DNA from 3 places in the Rahnella sp. 1L-D-7-B-C2 genome. Region 3 is predicted to be linked to each of the others. Evidence: predicted binding sites of a transcription regulator. Region 3 holds the regulator's gene; each other region holds the start of a gene.
The links. The regulator CRP, encoded in region 3, controls carbon source genes, mostly activating them, when cyclic AMP is high. The targets are predictions, from matches to a motif close to ATGTGANNNNNNTCACAT.

Region 1: a site for CRP is predicted at 1,714-1,731, ahead of AC0Z7K_RS14600 (beta-galactosidase). Genes of this name have one in related genera too.
Region 2: a site for CRP is predicted at 1,783-1,800, ahead of AC0Z7K_RS02290 (ABC-F family ATPase). Genes of this name have one in related genera too.

Annotation. Positions count from the first base shown of each region.
Region 1 covers NZ_JBXAVQ010000008.1:53,625-57,114, reverse strand. Annotated here, with positions in the region: gene fbaA (class II fructose-bisphosphate aldolase) at 1-461, shown strand, start outside; gene AC0Z7K_RS14605 (LacI family DNA-binding transcriptional regulator) at 600-1,682, shown strand; gene AC0Z7K_RS14600 (beta-galactosidase) at 1,820-3,490, shown strand, end outside.
Region 2 covers NZ_JBXAVQ010000001.1:519,997-523,486, forward strand. Annotated here, with positions in the region: gene AC0Z7K_RS02290 (ABC-F family ATPase) at 165-1,760, opposite strand; gene AC0Z7K_RS02295 (lysozyme inhibitor LprI family protein) at 1,928-2,350, opposite strand; gene AC0Z7K_RS02300 (nucleoside-specific channel-forming protein Tsx) at 2,514-3,401, opposite strand.
Region 3 covers NZ_JBXAVQ010000004.1:348,434-351,923, reverse strand. Annotated here, with positions in the region: gene AC0Z7K_RS10040 (LysR substrate-binding domain-containing protein) at 1-633, shown strand, start outside; gene AC0Z7K_RS10035 (OsmC family protein) at 635-1,042, opposite strand; gene crp (cAMP-activated global transcriptional regulator CRP) at 1,405-2,037, shown strand; gene AC0Z7K_RS10025 (YccS/YhfK family putative transporter) at 2,099-3,490, shown strand, end outside.

The DNA.
Region 1 (3,490 bases), on a different contig from region 3:
ACGAAAAACTGAACGCTATCAGCCCGCGTTTCACTATCGCTGCGTCATTCGGTAACGTACACGGCGTGTACAAACCAGGTAACGTTAAACTGACTCCAACGATTCTGCGCGATTCTCAGGAATACGTTTGCAAGAAACACAACCTGCCACACAACAGCCTGAACTTCGTGTTCCACGGCGGTTCTGGTTCTACTGCAGCAGAAATCAAAGAATCTGTAGGCTACGGTGTTATCAAAATGAACATCGATACCGACACCCAATGGGCAAACTGGGACGGTATCCTGCAGTTCTACAAGAAAAACGAAGCTTACCTGCAAGGTCAGTTGGGTAACCCGGAAGGCGCGGACAAACCTAACAAGAAATTCTATGACCCACGCGTATGGCTGCGTTCTGCACAGTCTTCCATGGTGACTCGCCTGGAACTGGCATTCAAAGAACTGAACGCGATCGACGTACTGTAATTCTTATCCTTCTGGTGCTTGACCACCGGAATGTGAGGATCATAACCAAAGGGGCTTCGGCCCCTTTTTTAATGTCAGCTTTCCGGCCACAATAGCCCGTCCTGCGCGTTCCCGTATGAATCCCCCGAAGAGAGAGCCATGAAGCCAAAATCTGTCACCCTCGATGATGTTGCGCGCCACGCCGGTGTTTCTTATCAGACCGTTTCCCGCGTGCTTAATCAGGCGGCGCACGTCTCGACCAAGACCCGAGACAAAGTCGAGAAGGCGATGGCTGAGCTGAACTACGTGCCGAACCGCGTGGCGCAGCAGCTGGCGGGTAAACAAAGTTACACGCTGGGGCTGGCGACCACCGAACTGGCGCTTCACGCACCGTCGCAAATTGCCTCGGCGGTGAAAACCCGCGCCAATCAGTTAGGCTTTAACGTGGTGATTTCTATGACGGACAACCTGAGCCTGTCTGCCTGCCGCACGGCGGTGAGCGAGCTGATGTCACAACGCGTCGATGGCGTGCTGATCAACGTGCCGCTGTCCAACGATAGTGCGGATGCAATAGCGCAGATGTGCGGCAACTTACCGGCGCTGTTTCTGGATGTCGATCCGCAGGCTGAGGTGTTCAAAATTTTGTTCGATCCGCACTGCGGGGCAGAACAGGGCGTGGAACATCTGCTGACACTCGGGCATCAGCAAATTGCGTTACTGACCGGTCCGCTTGAATCCATTTCTGCACGTCTGCGCTATGAAGGCTGGCTGGAGACACTGGCAAAGCACGATGTGACGCCCTGTGCGGTGCAGCACGGCGACTGGAGCGCGGCATCCGGCTACCAGCAGGCATTGTTATTATTGAACCAGCCTGCGCGACCTGGCGCGATTCTGGTAGCCAACGATCAGATGGCGCTCGGCGTGTTGCGTGCGGTACATGAGTATGGCCTGCGCGTGCCGGAGCAAATCTCGGTCATCGGGTATGATGATACGGAAGACAGCGCATTTTTCTTCCCGCCGCTGACCACCATCAAACAAGATTTCCGCCTGCTCGGGCATGAAAGTGTTAATCGTCTGGTTGATCACCTGCACACCCACGGCGATCGTCGCCGCTCATCGCTGTTACTGCCGACCTCTCTGGTAGAGCGCCACACCACGGCGGCACCCGGTGAAAAGCCTGTTTCACAGGAGGCATTGTCCCAGGAACTGATCCGCATCGCACGACAGCTCAGCGCGCTGTAATTCTCAAAATCAGAACGTACTGACGCGGAATTTGTGATCCGCGTCCCTTTCCTGCTTCCCTTCGCTTTACTTACTGCCTCGTGTTACGCATCTTAATTTATATTGTGAGCGCATAACAATTTTACAGAGGATTAACGATGAGTACATCAGGGGACGAAAAACTGTCATCGCTGGCCGTGGTTTTGGCCCGTCGTGACTGGGAAAAACCAGCATCGACGCAGCTCAACCGCCTTGCGGCGCATCCACCATTTAACAGCTGGCGTAATAGTGCCGAAGGCAGAGAGAATCACGCATCTTCCAGTCTTCGCTCACTGAACGGTGAGTGGGGGTTTAGCTATTTCCCTCGTCCCGAAGCCGTACCGGAACAGTGGCTGCAACAGGATTTGCCTGATGCTGACCGTGTTCAGGTGCCGTCAAACTGGCAACTGGCAGGATATGATGCGCCGATTTATACCAACGTTCAGTATCCGATCCCAGTCAATCCGCCATTTGTGCCAGAAGAAAACCCCACCGGTTGTTACTCGCTCACACTTGATGTGGATAACACCTGGCTGGGCAGCGGCCAGACGCGCATCGTTTTCCACGGTGTCAATTCAGCGTTCTATTTATGGTGCAACGGCCAGTGGATCGGTTATTCGCAGGATAGCCGTTTGCCAGCGGAGTTCGACCTCAGCGGTGTGCTGCGCGGCGGCGAAAACCGTCTGGCGGTGATGGTGCTGCGCTGGAGCGACGGCAGCTATCTGGAAGATCAGGATATGTGGCGCATGAGCGGGATTTTCCGTGACGTCGTTCTGATGCACAAACCGGCGGAGCAGATCACTGATTATCAGGTGCGCACGCATCTGTTCCACAATTTCACGCAGGCCGAACTGGAAGTGCAGATCAGCGCCGCCGTACCGCAGGAAATGGCGGCGGATTATCAGGTCCGCGTCCAGCTGTGGCGCGGCGATGACGCCATCGCAGAACATACGCAGCCGCTCGGCAGTGAAATCATTGACGAACGCGGCAATGCGTTTGATAAAACGACCGTGCGCCTGCCGGTCAGCCAGCCAGCGTTATGGAGTGCGGAGCAGCCAGCGCTGTACCGCGCGGTGATTTCCCTGATGTCGCCGACCGGTGAATTGATCGAAGCTGAGGCCTGCGACGTCGGATTCCGTCAGGTGGAAATCAGCAACGGCCTGCTGAAAGTGAACGGCCATCCGGTGCTGATCCGCGGAACCAACCGCCATGAACATCATCCTGAAAATGGTCAGGTGATGGATGAAGCGACCATGCGCCGTGACATCGTGCTGATGAAACAACACAACTTCAATGCGGTGCGCTGTTCGCATTATCCGAACCATCCGTTGTGGTACCGACTTTGCGATGAGTACGGCCTGTACGTAGTTGATGAAGCCAACATCGAAACCCACGGCATGCAGCCTATGAACCGTCTGTCAGACGATCCCGTCTGGTTCAACGCATTCAGCGAGCGCGTCACCCGTATGGTTCAGCGCGACCGCAACCATCCGTGCATCATCATCTGGTCACTGGGTAACGAATCCGGCCACGGCGCGAACCATGACGCCATGTACCGCTGGATCAAATCCGTCGATCCGACGCGTCCGGTGCAGTATGAAGGCGGCGGCGCAAACAGCGCGGCAACCGACATTATCTGCCCGATGTATTCCCGTGTGGAGCAGGACCAGCCATTCCCGGCGGTGCCGAAATGGTCGATCAAAAAGTGGATCAGTATGCCTGACGAAACGCGTCCGCTGATCCTCTGCGAGTACGCCCACGCGATGGGCAACAGCTTTGGTGGTTTCGAT
Region 2 (3,490 bases), on a different contig from region 3:
TTTGAAATGCAAGCTCTATTAATTTATTATTCAGCCATAATATTTAAGTCATTCACATCATCAATATAAATTTTAATATATATAATAAATTCTGAAATATTATTTTTGGGACATAAAAAAGGCCGCAACGTTAACCGTTGCGGCCTTTTGAACGGAATCAATAATTAACTATTGATACCCTGACTACGCAGGTAATCTTCGTAGTTGCCGGAGAAGTCGATGACGCGGGTCGGTGTCATTTCCAGAATACGGGTCGCCAGTGAACTCACGAATTCTCGGTCGTGGGAAACGAAGATCAGCGTGCCTTCGTACATTTCCAGCGCCATGTTCAGTGACTCGATGGATTCCATATCAAGGTGGTTAGTTGGCTCATCCATGATCAGGATGTTTGGACGCTGCATCATCAGTTTCCCGAATAACATACGGCCTTTCTCACCACCGGAAAGCACTTTCACTTTCTTCTTGATATCGTCCTGACCGAACAACAGACGGCCCAGCACACCGCGCACGGCCTGCTCGTCGTCTTTCTCGGATTTCCACTGGCTCATCCAGTCGAATACGTTCATGGAGTCATCGAATTCGTATTCGTGATCCTGCGCGTAATAACCGATTTTAGAGTTTTCAGACCATTTCACTGACCCGGTTTCCGGCTCATGCTCACCGACCAGCGTTTTCAGCAGGGTCGATTTACCGATACCGTTCGCGCCCAGAATCGCGACTTTCTCGCCAACTTCCAGCATCAGGCCAAGGTTTTTAAACAGCGGACCGTTATCGAAACCTTTGGTGATTTTTTCCACTTCCAGCGCATTACGGAACAATTTCTTGTCCTGCTCGAAACGCATGTAAGGGTTCTGACGGCTAGACGCTTTGATTTCGTCGAGCTGAATTTTATCAATCTGACGGGCACGTGACGTCGCCTGTTTAGATTTGGAGGCGTTGGCGCTGAAGCGGCTAACAAAGGATTGCAGTTCAGCAATCTGCGCTTTCTTCTTGGCGTTGTTGGCGCTCAGAAGTTCACGGGCCTGCGTTGCCGCGGTCATGTATTCATCGTAGTTACCTGGATACACGCGCAGTTCGCCGTAGTCCAGATCAGCCATGTGTGTACACACCATGTTCAGGAAGTGACGGTCATGCGAAATGATGATCATGGTGCTGTTACGTTCATTCAGCACCTGCTCCAGCCAGCGAATAGTATCGATGTCCAGGTTGTTCGTCGGTTCGTCGAGCAGCAGAATTTCCGGGTCAGAGAACAGCGCCTGCGCCAGTAATACGCGCAGTTTAAAGCCCGGCGCGATTTCGCTCATCAGGCCGTAATGTTGTTCTACCGGAATGCCGACGCCGAGCAACAGTTCGCCCGCGCGGGATTCAGCGCTGTAGCCGTCCATCTCGCCGTATTCGACTTCCAGATCGGCCACTTTATAGCCGTCGGCTTCGCTCATTTCCGCCATCGCGTAAATGCGGTCGCGCTCTTCTTTCACGGCCCACAGTTCATTGTGGCCCATGATCACGGTGTCCAGCACGGTGAACTCTTCGAAGGCGAACTGATCCTGACGTAATTTACCCAGACGCTCGTTCGGGTCGAGTACGACGTTACCCGCTGAAGGCACTAAGTCGCCACCGAGGATCTTCATGAAAGTGGATTTGCCACAACCGTTCGCGCCAATCAGGCCATAACGGTTACCGCCGCCAAATTTCACGTTAATGTTTTCAAATAACGGCTTGCTGCCGAATTGCATGGTGATGTTGTAAGTACTTAGCACAACGCTCGCTCTTAATTGGGAAATGTGATTTGGCGCGCATTATGCCACAACGGCACAAAGAGATCGCCTATCGGCGTGGTCATTTTTCAAGCAGGTGATGTCAAAAGAGGCAATAATTGGGAGGATGAAAGGTGGCACCTTCGTTTTAGGCCACCTCCGGCAAGGATTTAACTCAAATCAGTGCTGTTTAACAAACGGTTCAGATCAATTGCTTTATCCCTGATGACGTTCATTTTGGATTCGGCCGCGATGATTGACCACACCGTCCCCTGCTCTTTCTGATAGAAGGCGTCGATAGCCTTAAAATAACTTTCCTTGTATTTAATCCACGCCCGCTGAGATTCTTTTAAAGGCGTCCTGGACGTTTCGGGCTGCTCATCTATCAATAACTTATATTGTTTGTTGAGTTCAGCATCCCATGATTGAGTTGCTTGTATGTAACACTCAGACGAATCCATCGTGGTTTGAGCATTAGCTGCACATTGCTTAAGAACGCTATCGATATTCATATTTATTTGTACTTTTTCAGCATAGGCAGAAACCGCGCCAAAGCTGGTGCACAGCATCAAAACTACTGCGTATTTCTTCATGAAAATCACTCCTGAATTTGGCATAGAAACAAAGAGCAAACGCCATAATGAACGCGTCATTGTTTTACACAATAGTAAAAAAATTGGCCATAGCTTAAAAAGGTCAGGAGGATAAACGTAAAAAACCCGGCCTCAGCCGGGTTTTCCAATACAACTTCGGATATCAGAAGCTGTAACCGATCACGCCGTAGTAACCCCAGCCGGTAGATTTCACTTCGAAATTACCGTTACCAAAGTTCAGCTCAGCGCCGTCAGCCCACTGGCCGCCGTTGTGGAAGTAACGCGCCACGAACGAGTAATGCCAGTGTGTGTAGTTCAGCGCCAGGATATGGCTGGAGGCGATAGAGTTGTTAGAACGGGCTTTTTGGCCGTTCAGGTCACGGAAATCGTCATCGCCCAGTGAAGAGCCCCAGTCAAAGTTGGTGAACCCGATGTAGCTCAGGTTGCCGCCCCACATTTCAGTCAACGGAACGAAATATTTCACTTTGAAACGGTAACCGTCCCAGCTGTTTTCGTTAGCCGCGCTGTAGTTTTCCCACTGGTATTTTGCATACACGTTCAGAGACAGGCTCATTGGCAAACCGGTGTTGATATCGGTGCCAAGACCCATGTACCAGGTGTTCTGACGGTTATCGCTGTCCGGACCCATATCGTAGATATAGTTGTTGGCGAAGTACCATTCTTTGAACGGACCAAAGCTCAGGTCAGTGCCGGTCAGCTTATCAATGGAGAAGCGAGGTTCGATCTCCATAAACATCGGAGAACCGTTTTTATCCCAGATACCGGTATCGTTGCCGTTACCCGCACCGAAGGTTTTAGGGATATCGATGTAGCCGTAGAAATCAAACCAGTCTTTGTGCGCAAACGCTTCATATTCAAGATAAACGTCGTTACGAATCGTTGGCCCGAAACGGGTATCAGCGCTACCTACAACGTTTACACTCTGGTGCCACCAGTCAGAAACAAATTCGCCCTTGCTATCATCAGCGAGCACGGTCGCGCTGTAGGACAAAGCCATCAAAGCGCCTGCTGCAATAATTTTATTTTTCATATTTTTACCAGAAGCGGGGGAGGAACAACGCCTTGCCACTTTCAGACGTTGCATATATCAAACCCTAAAACTGTGATCCGCAACCGATT
Region 3 (3,490 bases):
TCACAAGGCTCGGTGGCGATCGGGTTTTCATCGCTGCTGGCACTGACGGTGTTCCCGGCGCTGAATGAGGAATTCAAAACGCAGTTTCCGCAGTCAAAATTGCTGATCAAAGAAGGGCAGCTGTCGGTGCTGCTTCCGGCGCTGCGCGAAGGGAAGCTGGACTTCGCCGTCGGTACCGCCGGGCCGGGATTTCCGCTGGAAGATCTGGTGCGCGAACCGCTGTTCACCGCGCCGTTCGGGATTATCGCCCGTCGCGGTCATCCGCTGGCCAATGCCACACGGCTGGAAGAATTGCAGGATGCGCGCTGGGTATTGCCGGAAACGGATATGGGTTACTACCAGCAGCTACAGCTGGCGGACGGTTTTTATCTGGCAGGAAGTGAAACGCCGGTGCGCACCGATTCGGTAGTGTGCGGGCTGAATATGGTATTGCAGTCGGATTATCTGACCGTCGTGGCGCGGGCGATGCGGGCGCCGTTCGGTTTGCAGGACCCGTTGTGCCTGCTGAAAATCGACACTCTGCCGCAGGCGGAATACTGTGTGCTCTATTCGCAAAAATCGCCGCTGACGTTTGCCGCGCGGCGGTTTTTGGATTTACTGCGCCATCAGTGCCAGTCGTATGACTGGTCGTGACCTATTCGGCTTCAATCACTTCAAAACTGTGGGTGATCGTCGCGGCTTTGCCCAGCATCAGAGAAACAGAACAATATTTCTCGGCAGAAAGGCTGACGGCGCGTTCGACGATCTTATCGGTCAGATCTTTGCCGGTGACGATAAAGTGCAGATTGATGTGCGTGAACAGACGCGGCGCTTCTTCGCGACGCTCTGAAGTCAATTTTACTTCACAATCCCGGACGTCATTGCGGCCTTTTTGCAAAATCGACACCACGTCGATCGCGCTGCAACCGCCCGCAGACATCAGTAACATTTCCATCGGGCTGGGGGCTTTATCGCCCGCATTGCCATCCATTAAAACCTGATGACCTGACGCGGATTCACCTAAAAACGTCAGACCTTCCACCCATTTTACGCGTGCGTGCATTTGCTTATCTCCCGGCGCTCTTAAGAATCAAATTTTCCCCCCAGACTACCCTTTCACCTAAAAACTGGCAACGTAACCCGATCGCCATCATGCTGAAGCGAGACAACACAAGACAGCATTGCAAACCTGTGTTACAAACAAAGCCGAAACATACTTTCCAGCAAATTGCGGTGACGGTTTTCGTGGTTTAAGAACAGAACCCAAGGTGATAACGGCAATATATAGCCGGTTTCACTCCGACATCCGCTTGCAGCATTTCTGGGGAGCTATATGCTGAAAGGGCGCATTAATATTCAGACGCCGTACAGGGAACTCTGAGCCCTGTGATTTTGGGCAGCGATAATAACAGAGGATAATAGCAAATGGTTCTCGGCAAGCCACAAACAGACCCGACTCTTGAATGGTTCCTGTCTCACTGTCATATACATAAGTATCCTTCTAAAAGTACGCTGATTCACCAAGGTGAAAAAGCCGAAACGCTTTACTACATCGTGAAAGGGTCGGTTGCCGTCCTGATTAAAGATGAAGAAGGCAAAGAGATGATACTTTCCTACCTTAACCAAGGTGACTTCATCGGCGAGCTGGGACTCTTCGAAGAAGGTCAGGAACGCAGTGCCTGGGTACGTGCTAAAACTGCCTGTGAAGTGGCTGAAATTTCTTATAAAAAATTCCGCCAGCTGATTCAGGTTAACCCGGACATTCTGATGCGCCTCTCCGCGCAGATGGCAAACCGTCTGCAAATGACGTCTGAGAAAGTCGGTAACCTCGCTTTCCTCGACGTAACGGGCCGTATCGCTCAAACCTTGCTGAATCTGGCCAAACAGCCAGATGCAATGACCCACCCGGACGGGATGCAGATTAAAATCACCCGCCAGGAAATCGGTCAGATCGTCGGTTGCTCCCGTGAAACCGTCGGCCGCATTCTTAAAATGCTGGAAGATCAGAGCCTGATCTCCGCACACGGTAAAACGATTGTCGTCTACGGCACACGTTAATCCCTCAAAAATAGGCGCGGCAGCTTACTGTCGCGCCTTTTTTATGGGCTAAGCTTCAGTTATGACGCTATGGCGAAGGCTGTTTTATCACCCCGAAGTGAATTACGCACTGCGCCAGACGCTGGTGTTATGTTTGCCGGTCGGCCTGTGCTGGCTGTTCGGTAATCTGCAAATGGGGTTGCTGTTCTCCCTCTGCCCCGCCTGTTGTAACGTCGCCGGTCTCGATACGCCGCACAAACGCTTCTTCAAACGTCTGATCATCGGTGGCTCGCTGTTTGCGGTGAGCAGTATTTTGCTGCAACTGATGCTGGAAAACTGGCACATCCCGCTACCGCTCATCATGCTCTCTCTCGCCTTACTGCTCGGCGTCACCGGTGAAATCAGCCCGCTGCACGCGCGTCTGTTGCCCGGCGCGCTGGTGGCGACCATCTTTACCCTGAGCATGGTCGGCATCAGGCCGATGTGGCAGGCACCCGCGCTGTTCGCCGCAGGCACGGCCTGGTACGGGCTGTTCAACTGGGCGTGGTTTCGTATCTCTAAAGAACAGCCGATGCGTGAAACCCTCAGCCAGCTGTATCTGCAACTGGCTGATTATTTCGAAGCCAAATACAGCTTGCTGACGCAGCATACTGATCCCGAAACCGCTTTACCGCCGCTGCTTGAGCGTCAGCAGCAGGTCATCGATCTTATCGCCCTGCTCTATCAGCAGTTGCACATGCTGCCGCAGCACGGACATCATCACCACAAACGGCTGTTCCAGCGTTTTCAGGTGGCGCTCGATTTACAAGAGCACATCACGGTCAGCCTGCATCAGCCGGAAGAAGTGCAAAAGCTGGTGGAAGAAAGCCATGCCGAGGCGGTGATCCGCCGCAATGCGCAGGTGATTTCCGCCAGGCTACGCGTGATTGCCGACGATATTCTTTATCACCGGCTTTCCGAACGTTTCACGATGGCGAACGAGCTGGCGGCGCTGGAAAAAATCGCCGCGCGCAACCCGGATAATCCGGTCGGCCAGTTTTGCTATTACCACTTCAGCCGCATTGCGCGCCTGTTGCGTACTCAGCGCCCGCTGTACCGCCGTGATCTGATGAACTCTCAGCCACGTCTGCCTTTCTGGCCAGCACTGAAAAGCTATCTGTCTTTCAAGTCCATCGCCCTGCGTAATGCCACGCGACTAGGCATCATTCTGGCCATCGGCAGCAGCCTCGGTCTGTTCTTCAATCTGCCAAAACCTTACTGGATTTTACTGACCATCATGCTGGTCAGCCAGAACGGCTATAACGCCACCCGCGTGAGGATCCAGCACCGTGCGCTCGGCACACTCGCCGGATTGCTGATCGCCGCCGGATTGCTGAAACTGGAGCTGCCGGAGGGCATCACGCTGTTCTGCATGCTGGTGATCACCCTGATGTCATACACGGTGCTGCGTAAAAACTACGGGCTGGCGATGGTC